2 linked regions of the Rosistilla ulvae genome follow. The main gene of each other region encodes a partner of the protein of the gene in region 2 in a complex. Links are inferred from orthologs where the notes say so. Each region holds a gene or a part of one and is shown on either strand. Other genes may lie near its edges.

Evidence for each region. The genes of interacting proteins can lie anywhere in the genome.
Region 1: the proteins of dnaG (region 2) and dnaB are in contact, whole or in part, in a crystal structure (PDB 2R6A), measured with the Geobacillus stearothermophilus proteins. The link is inferred for Rosistilla ulvae from one-to-one orthologs. Residues at the interface, in WP_049624496.1 of Geobacillus stearothermophilus: Lys456, Leu457, Leu458, Pro459, Ala460, Asn463, Ala464, Leu467, Leu535, Leu536, Ile537, Ala538, Gln544, Glu545, Asp548, Tyr549, His552; in WP_033016901.1 of Geobacillus stearothermophilus: Ser13, Glu15, Ala16, Gln18, Glu91, Leu92, Asp94, Ala95, Val96, Pro97, Thr98, Ala99, Ala100, Asn101, Tyr104, Tyr105, Ile108.

Annotation. Positions count from the first base shown.
Region 1 is NZ_CP036261.1:2,781,863-2,786,725, reverse strand. Bases 1,204-4,199 are described here. They hold dnaB (replicative DNA helicase), read right to left. Parts: upstream 3,434-4,199; coding sequence 1,973-3,433; downstream 1,204-1,972. Other genes in these bases: EC9_RS09970 (DUF72 domain-containing protein), read right to left, coding at 3,752-4,199; EC9_RS09980 (glycosyltransferase), read left to right, coding at 1,204-1,979. In the rest of the region: EC9_RS09985 (glycosyltransferase family 4 protein), read left to right, coding at 1-876; more of EC9_RS09980, read left to right, coding at 873-1,203; more of EC9_RS09970, read right to left, coding at 4,200-4,624; EC9_RS09965 (sulfatase family protein), read right to left, coding at 4,631-4,863. UniProt on the Escherichia coli protein: The main replicative DNA helicase, it participates in initiation and elongation during chromosome replication. Travels ahead of the DNA replisome, separating dsDNA into templates for DNA synthesis.
Region 2 is NZ_CP036261.1:4,773,305-4,778,137, reverse strand. What follows is about bases 922-3,887. They hold dnaG (DNA primase), read right to left. Parts: upstream 3,349-3,887; coding sequence 1,495-3,348; downstream 922-1,494. Other genes in these bases: EC9_RS16840 (hybrid sensor histidine kinase/response regulator), read right to left, coding at 3,367-3,887; EC9_RS16850 (PVC-type heme-binding CxxCH protein), read left to right, coding at 922-1,222. In the rest of the region: more of EC9_RS16850, read left to right, coding at 1-921; more of EC9_RS16840, read right to left, coding at 3,888-4,833. UniProt on the Escherichia coli protein: RNA polymerase that catalyzes the synthesis of short RNA molecules used as primers for DNA polymerase during DNA replication.

The sequences.
Region 1 (4,863 bases), 2.0 Mb from region 2 along the record:
CGACAAGTCGGCGTGCCAAGCGTCGTCCGCTGTGGAACGTTGATGGGGACTCAAGATATCGTCTGGCAAGCGTCGCTGCGTGCGCGGCGGAACACGTTTGTCCGCAGCTTTGCCGCCGACGCCGTGATCGCTCCCCGCGCCTCGTGCCAGCAAGCGTTATTGGTCGCCGGAGCCAAAGCGGCAACGATCGTGCGGATCGCCGACGGCATTGGCGATCCGATCCGTCGCACTCCCGAATCGTGTAAAGCAGCGCGTCTGACGCTCGGCAATATGAATCACGACCTGATGGTGCCGGTCGATGGCAAAGTCATTCTGTGCATGAATCGGCTGTCGCCCGAAGGAGGCGTTTTGACCTTGGCGTCGGCCCTTTGGCCGCTGTTGGAGGCTCAGCCCGACCTGCGGTTGTGGATGATCGGCGACGGACCGTGGCGTCAGAAACTTTTTAACGACTTAAAACATAACGGCGTCGGCCAAGCGGCGTTTCTGCCGGGCAACTTTGATCATGTGGAAGAATTAATGCAAGCTGCGGATATGTTTGTGCTGCCATCGGCGGCTAGCGGAGCGGAGTCGTTTTGGCCGGCGGCGATTGCCGCGGCGCTCCCCACCGCCGTGGTCGATTGCGCCGATACGCGAGCCTTCGCGATGGCAGCGTTTTCGGAACTACACAGCTTTCCAGCCGATTCGACCGACAAGATGCGGGAAGCGGTCCAAAACGTCTTGGACGATCTACCGATAGCTGCCGCGGGAGCCCAGCGGATGCGGAGCCAGTTGTCCGCGGCGGCGTCGTTCTCCGATACGATCCGCCGACATGTCCAGTTATTTGAACGCTTGGCGGGGAATTCCTCCGCCAAAAATGTGAGTGGAGCAACGGGATGACCCAACGGATTTGCCATATCATCCCGACCTTGGTTCGCGGCGGTGCCGAGAAGCAACTGGCTCTTTTGGCCAGCGGTTTGCCGCGCGATCGCTTCGACGTGCACGTCGTCGTGTTAACGCACGATGGTCCGCTGCGAGCGAACTTGGAAGCTGCGGGGATCGAAGTCACGGTGGTCGGCAAGCGATTTAAAGCCGATCCGTCGGCCTACTTTCGCTTGAAGCGAACGCTCAAGAAACTCTCTCCCGATCTGGTCCACACGTGGCTGTTCGCAGCAAACTCTTACGGACGCGCGGCCGCTCGCAGCTTGGGCGTCCGGCGAATCGTTGCCGGTGAACGCTGCGTCGATCAATGGAAGACAACACGTCACTTTGTTATCGATCGCGCGTTGGCCAAACGGACCGACGCGATCGTCACCAACAGCAGCGGAGTCCGCGATTTTTATGCCGCTCACGGAATCGAGCCCGATCTGTTTCGAGTGATCCCCAACGGGATTCCGCCTCGCACAGCGAGCACGATCACGCGGGAAGAGGCCTGCCAGCGTCTGGGCATCGATCCTAAACGCCGCCTGATCGTTGCCGTCGGCCGGCTGTGGCCTCAGAAACGACTTCGCGATCTGATCTGGGCAGCTCAGCTGATGGAGTCGGCTCGCAACGATTCGACCTTTGTCATCATCGGCGATGGGCCTCAGATGGGCGAACTGCAGCGGTTCCGCGATTCGGTTACGACCGGGCAAGCTGTCACGTTTGCGGGGGCACGCGACGACGTCGCCGAACTGCTTCCGCACTTCGATCTGTTCTGGATCGGCAGCGGTTACGAAGGGCAGAGCAACGCGTTGATCGAAGCGATGCAGGCCGGACTGCCGGTCGTGGCGTCGGACATTCCAGGCAACCGCGATCTGATCGAAAACGGCGTCACGGGGATGCTAGCCCCGGTAGGCGAGTCGGCGGAATTCGCCAAACACGCCTACCAGTTAATGTTCACCGACACCGAACGCGCGGCCCGACTGGGGCAGGCCGGGCAGGAACGGATCGCTAGCGACTTCACCGTCGCCCAGATGATCGACCGGCACGTCGATCTGTACAGCGAACTGCTGGATCAATAATCGGTCGGTCCGCTGAATTCGGCGTACTGATCGAATTCGCTGTGCCGTTCGGGAGCCTTGTTGTGGAAGCGAGTGAACGCTCCTTCCCAGGTCAATTCGACATCGCCGACAGGTCCGTTACGCTGCTTGGCGATGATGATCTCCGCCTGGCCTGCGTATTGTTCCTTGTCTTCGCCGCGATGGTAATACTCTTCGCGATGCACAAACATCACGATATCCGCATCCTGCTCGATCGCCCCCGATTCCCGCAGATGGCTCAGCTTTGGCCGGTGATCTTTGCCCTCTTCGGACTGCCGATTCAACTGCGACAGGCACAACACGGGGACTTCCAATTCACGAGCCATACCTTTCAGACGCCGCGCGATTTTCGCAACCTGCTCCTGCCGCGGATCGCGCGAGTTATCGGGCTCGATCAACTGCAGGTAATCGATCACGATCAATCCCAACGCGCCGTCGCGACGTTTAATACGCCGCCCCGCCGCGGCGATTTCGCTGACCGTTCGGCTAGGCGAATCGTCGACGAATAGTGGCGCGGAGTGGATCTCGTTCGCCTTTTCCACCAAGCGTTCGCGCTCCTCGCTGCTGATCGTACCGTTTCGCAGCTTGTGACCGCTGACTCGGGAGATCGAACACAACATACGATCGGCCAACTCGATCCCCGACATTTCCAAACTCAGGAACAAGACGGGGTAGCGGAGCTGCATCGAAACGTTTTCGGCGATGTTCATCGCAAACGCGGTCTTACCCATCGAAGGCCGAGCCGCAAGAATCGCCAATTCACCGTTGTGCAAGCCGCCGGTCATCGCATCGAAATCGGTGTACAGCGTATCGCAACCGCCATCGGTGTGCTCGCCTCGCAGACGGGCGTCGATCCGGTCCATCGCCTGGTGCAAAATATCGCTGATGCTGTTGACCGAATTGGATTGTTTGCCGTCCATGATGGCAAACACCTTCTGTTCCGCACTGGCGACCAATTCGCGAGCTTCCTGCGTTTGATCGTAGGCGTCGCGCAGAATGTCGGTGCTCGATTCGATCAGCTTGCGGTAGATCGCCTTCTCGTTAACGATCTTCGCGTAATAGACCGCGTGAGCCGCATTGGCGACCGATGTACTAAGCCGTCCAAGATAGGCCGGTCCGCCCATCAGATCGTATTGCTTCGCCTTCTTCAACCGACTGACTAACAGCGTCACGTCGATCTTCTCACCCATGTCGTGCATCTCTTGCAACTGGGTGAACAGGATCCGGTTGGCATCGTCGTAGAAATCGTCGGGACGCAGCAGCGTCGCCAGGTCATCCAAGCATTCCGGCAGCAGGAGAATACTCCCCAACACGCCCATCTCGGCTTCCAAGTCGAATGGAGGCTGGCGTTGCAGAATTTCGCTAGCTGTCGACTTGGGCTTCTTCTTGTCGCGGCGTGAACCTTTGAATTTGTCGTCGTTGCCTTCTGCAATCACAGCTGCCTGCCTCCTGAGCGAGTCGATTCCGTTGAGTCTAATTATGCTGTCGTGTCGGGCGTCGATTGACAAGCCCGACGGCCCTCGGATTCCCCGGCGGCCGTCGACTGCGACGATTCCGACCGACAAATATCGGGGTAAAAACTAATTTCCAATATTCGGTCCGCTTCAACTGCGGGAACCGCTGCGGTGGACAAAGTGTTCGAAAACGGAAGCCCGTGCCGCGATGAAGAGATTGGCCAGCCGCTGCCGAACCGGCGGGCGACTTTACAGTCGCGGCGCCGTCCCCAATCTTCAATTCTGTACTTTTTCAATGGCTTAGAAAAGCTGCAACTGCACCGCCAGCCCGCGGCCGGGCCATCGAGGCATCGCCGCCACCTCGGGCAACAGAGCTTGCACCCGCTCGTGAAACATCTCTGCGATCACCGGTCCGTCGCTCACATTTTCGACGTCGATGAACACGTAGGGTCGCTTCTTTTTCACGATCCATTCGGCGACGACATCGGCCCAAACGTCGAGCCAAGTCGGGACCAAAAGCTGATCCAACCTGGCACCGCAAAGTCGTAACATCGGCATCGGGCCGGTCGCATCGCAGCGAACTTGTTCGGGAAAGCGGATCCGCCGCGATTCGTTGGCCGCGGCCTCCGTGACCGGGTCGTCCGGATCCCACTCCGCCACGATCGACCGATCCAGACGCAGCCGTTTCAGCAACCGATGCAACTTGCGACCCGCCGGAGCGTCGGCGAAGAAGTCGGGATGCTGCGCCTCCACCGCGATCGGAAATTCGACCGGCATCGACTCGAGAAAATGTTCCAACACCGGTAGCTTCGGGCCGTCGAACGCCGGCGGCAACTGCAGGCGCGAAGGGCCCAAGCGATCGTGATCTTGCAACACGCTTAAGAGATCCAAAAACGGATCGAGATCCAACAGTTCCCCTTGCAGCATCGCGTCGTCGGTGACGCTGCGTGGGAAGGGCAAGACAAACCGGAAATCGTCGGGCGTCGATCGGCACCAACGCTTCACTTTTCGCAGATCGACTTTGCCATCGCGGCTGATCGGTTCTTCGACGGTTCTGAAGACGCGGCTGTATTGACTCAACCACTGCGCAGCGGGAGCGCCAGGTTTGTAGAGGCTGCCTTGCCAATCCGGGCAGGCCCACAGCGGACATCCGAGTCGATAGAGTGGGCTCACTCGCGGTTACCTTGGACCTGGGTTGTTGACCGTTGTCGCATTCCGCTGGGTCCCGGCAGGCGTTCCACGAAAAGCGTTCTTTGCGATCGGCAGACGATCTCCCGTTTCGCGATCAAACGAATCGGACGAGATCTGATCGGGAACCGTATCCCCCGTCGCGACCGACCACTCGTCCAACAGCTTGCGCAATCGGTCGGCATCCGCAGCGTAACGCTTGTCGTCGATCAAGTTGTTCAGCT
Region 2 (4,833 bases):
GACTTCTTGGCGGATCGCTGCGATCGACGCGTTGGTCGGTCCGCGTCCCAACCTGGCGGCGCGTGCGGCTTGGGAATTGATGGCTTCGCGCGAAGCAGCCCCTTGGGGAGAGCAAGCGATCCGAGGGACGCTGCGCCGCAAGGGAGGGCCAGGCCGTTTGCTCGAAACACTTGCGACGGTGAAGTTGCCCAGCGACGCCGCCCGCGCGGCGATCCACGAGGTCCGGGCCGCCGGCAACCATCCGAAATTGGAATCTGCGATTCGTGAAGCGGGCAAATTGGATGACGCCAGTTGGAAGATGTCGGCCGCGCAAACCGAAGAACTGACCGCCGCGGTCCTTGCCTCCGGCGACGCCGCCAAGGGAGAGACGATTTTTCGCCGCAGCGAATTGCAATGCATCGCTTGTCATGCGATCGGTCCCGCCGGCGGACGCGTCGGACCCAACTTTGTCAGCTTGGGTGGAAGTGCTCAGATCGATTATTTGATCGAATCGCTGATCGACCCGAACGCCAAGGTAAAAGAGAACTTCCATTCGGTGATTGTCGTGACCGACGATGGATCGATCGTGCAGGGCATCCTCGATTCGGAGACCGAGGAATCGTTGACGGTTCGCCTGGCCGACGGCAGCAAAAAGACGATCCCTCAAGAGACGATCGATCAGGTCGGCGAAGGGCGTTCGTTGATGGCAGCCGGTCTGGTCGATTCGCTCACCCGCGACGATCTGGTCCATTTGGTCCGCTTTCTATCGGAACTAGGGCGGACGCCAGCCTATACGCTGAAGACCGAACCGATCGTCCGCGCCTGGCAGAAATTGATCCATTCTCCCGAGGCGAACCATCTGCTGAATCGCACCAGCGTCGATGCGGTCGCCACCGACAATCCCGTTCTGGTTTGGGAGAATACGACGACCCGTGTCGATGGCCGCGTTCCGGTGGCCGAATTGCCGCAATTCAAGCAGCATCACACCGCACCGCCGACCTCGTTCATCCGGTTCGATTTCGAATCGTTCGACGATCAACCGATTCGGATCGTGTTGCCCGAGACCGACGCGCTGAAGATGTGGGTCGATGGCAAACCGATGCCGATCTGGAACGCCGCGGAATTGAAGCTTGCCAAAGGGAAGCATCGCGTCACGCTGGCGATCCGCCGCGATTTGATCGGCGAAGATTTTGCCGTCCAGATCGATTCCAAAACGCCCGTCGCGATCCTGGATCACTTTTAACGCAGTACCGTTCAACGAAGCGTAGTGGACGAGGTTACGAGTCCTTTTGCATCAGACCAAATCGCTGTGACTCGTAACCTCGTCCACTACGTCCCGCCGCTAATTCTTTCGACGGTCCGATGCTCCTACGTTGAACGGTATTGACTTTTAACGGCGCTCGGCAGGAAAGGGCTTCAAGGGCGGGCGCTTTGCAAACGCCCGTTGCCGGTTTGCAGCCCGGTGGGAAGTGCTGGAAGTCGCCTGGTGAAGAACGACGAGCGGACGGCGGTCGGTTATTCAGAAGAGGGTGGCGGTGTCAGTAGCCCCTGCCGCGTCCGTTCTTGAGCGAACATCTGCTTCAGCAGTTCCATCTCCTCTTCGTCGTCCAGTTGGCTCGATTCGAGTTCCTTCAACGTCTGCTGCCGTTGATGCGACAGTTCGGTGCCGCGGAAGCGATCGATCACCGCCTGCATCCTCTCTTCGGGAGGTCCGTTGACGGTTGCCGCTTTGTCATCGACCGACTGCTGGAAATTGACCAACACGCCTTTCAGGTGGGCATCTTCGACGGCCAGCAGGACGTTTTGGATGTCCAGGTCGTGTCCCTCCAGTTCCAGATCTTCGTAGACCGTCATCAGCGCCCGGGCGGTATCGGTTGCTAGCCAACGCGGTTCGATCGCTTCGAGCGCTTGAGGAACCAGTTCCGACATTTCGATCATTAGTTCGAACAATTCGCGGTCGATCCCGGTAATCGGTTGTCGCCGGACCGGTGCTGGTGGTGCTGCCGGTTCGGGTTGTCGCTTGAACTCGCGTCGTTGCCGAGGGTCTTGGCGATGTTCGTCGATGCGTCGCTGCAGCGTTTCGGCTGGCAATCCGAAGGTCCGTGCCAACCGCATCACCGTCTGTTCGGTTCGCAGGGTGTTCCCGTTTTGCGGCGACTTGGCGACCAAGCGAAGCATCGAATCGAGGGCGGCCGATGCGGCATGCGTATCGCGGACCAGATCGACGCCATCGGTCGCGCGGGCCAATTTGTGATCGATCGCATCGGGGGCTTGGGCGACCAATTCCTTAAACGCATCAGCCCCTTGTTCGTTCAGGAAATCGGCTGGATCTTGGCCTTGAGGGAGTGTGAGGACTCGCATGTCGACGTCAGCGGCGACAAACAATTCAACGACCTCGTCGGCGCGGCGTTGTCCCGCCGCATCGCCGTCGAGAACCAGCACGATCTGATCGACAAATCGCTTCAGCAACCTGACGTGACTTTCCCCCACCGCGACGCCCAAACAGGCGACTGCGGTTTCGATGCCGTGCTGGCGAGCGGCGATCACATCGGTATAGCCCTCCATGACAAGCGCTTGCCGTTGCCGCTGCATCGGTTGGCGGGCCATGTTCAACGCATACAGATGCTGACTCTTGGAGAACAGCTTCGTCTCCGAAGTGTTCATGTATTTGCCGCCCGATTGATCGCCGATCATCGGGACGTGGCGGCCACCAAACGCGATCGGACGATCTTGTAGATCGTAGATCGGGAACATCAACCGGCCGCGAAAGAAATCGTAGTGGCCGCTGCCGGAATTACGGGCCAGGGCGAGCCCCACGGCTTGCAAAATCTGCGGACTGAAACCGGCGTCCAGGGCGGCCCCTAACAGCCAGTCCCACTGGTCGGGGGCGAAGCCGATCCGGAAGCGGACGCGATTCTCTTCGTCGATGCCACGCTGCTGCAAATAATCGCGGACGACCGCAGCGGCGGGCGACTTTTCCAGATAGTTAAAGAACCGCTCCTCGGCCCATTTCATCGCCGACAGCAGGGTCGCTTTATCGTCGACCGATCCCTTTTCGACCGGGGTGCCGCTGCGTTGGATCTCGATCCCCGCGCGGTCGGCCAAAATTTTCAGCGCTTCGGGAAAGCTGACGCCATCGCGGCGCATCACAAAGCTGAAGACATCGCCGCCGATATCGCAGGGCCAGCATTTCCAAGACTGGCGGACGGGGTTCACCGATAGGCTGGGCTTTTTATCGTCGTGCCAGGGGCAGCGGGCGACAAAGCTGCTTCCTTGACGGCGCAGCTCCAACGAACTGCCCACGACATCGACGATATCGTTGGCCTCGCGCACGCGTTCGCGGACATCAAAATCAGCCGGCAGAGACATCGATCACACCTGAAAAGGTTAAGCCGCCGCGGCTAGGAGAATCGTCTCGAGGACGTCGATCAATTGATCCAAGCGGAACGGCTTGAAGAGGATCGCTTTGGGGTGCAGTCCGTCCTGCCGCGCTTTGACGATCGAGTGCCCCGGATCGTAACCAAAGCCGGTCATCAAGATCATCGGGACATAATCCATTTGATTCTTCAAACGCAGCATCAACTGGTAGCCCGAATAATCGGGCAGCCGGATGTCGCTGATGATCGCATCGTAGCTGGCCGCCCCTTGGCTGCAACGGACCATGCGGACCGCTTCATCGCCGCGTTGGGCCGTTTCCACGATGCATCCGTAACGCTCCAACAACGTATGGGCGTCGTCGAGAACCTGGGTGTCGGCATCGACGACCAAGATCCGTTTGTCCATCAGGTTGGGGTACTGCGGTTTCTTTGCCGATGCCGGAACGGCTTCGACCGGCGTCAAACGCTCTCCGATCTGTTGGATCGTTTGCTTGATATCGCGGGCGTTTTTCAAGATCCGCCGAACGCGTTCGGCGAGATCCGATTCGTGGCCAATGTACTGTTCCAGAACGTTGACCGCGTCGTTAAGAATTTGGTCGACCGGCAGGGCGACGGCGCTGTGAATCGCTTCGCAGCTCTGTTGGGCGGTGTTTGCTTTCTGAGCCATCAACAGTTCGAGTGTATTGAGGGCTTGGGCGACATCGCGAGCAAAGATCTCGAGGAATTGAACGTCGCTTTCGGAGAACGCACGGACCTCGGGGCTTTCGATGTTGATCGTCCCAAGAACTTGATCGTGCAGCATCAACGGAGCGGTCAACGAACTGCGAGCCCCTTGGACCCCTTGGATGTACAGCGGGTCGACCGAGACGTCCTCGCAAAGATAGCTTTCGGCGGTCGCTGCGACGTATCCTGTGACTCCATTGCCATTGGGGGCAGCTTGCAGTTTGCGATCGGCGGCCGCTTGGTCGATGCCAACACTGAACAACGGTTGCAGTTCGCCGGTCGATTGTTCCAACAGACGGACTTCGACGACATCGAAGTTCAGCAGGTCGTGAAGGTAGTGGTGGATGTTTTGCTTCAGCAGATCGATCCGCTGGCTGATATCCATCAAGAAGATTTCGTCGGGCCGAATATCGGCCAATTCGCGGCCCGCGCTATGGATCGCTGCAAGCTTCTGCTGCTGCAAGATCTCCTCGGTCACGTCGCTGACCGTAACGATCAAATTGCGGCCACTGCCCGATCCGCGCAGCGGGGCGGCGTGGACCTGATAGTAGTTGTTGTTGGCGGTGTGCAGTGTCGTGTTGATCGCCAAACCGGTCGCTAGGGCGGTGTGGAAGGGGCAAAAATCGGGCCCCATAATCTCTGGATTGTCCAGCGCGTCATAAAACAGCGTGCCAACCAGCGAATCTTTACCCGACCATTCGTGTAACCGACGATTGGCCCACAAGATTTCATGGTTTTCGTTCAACATCGCGAT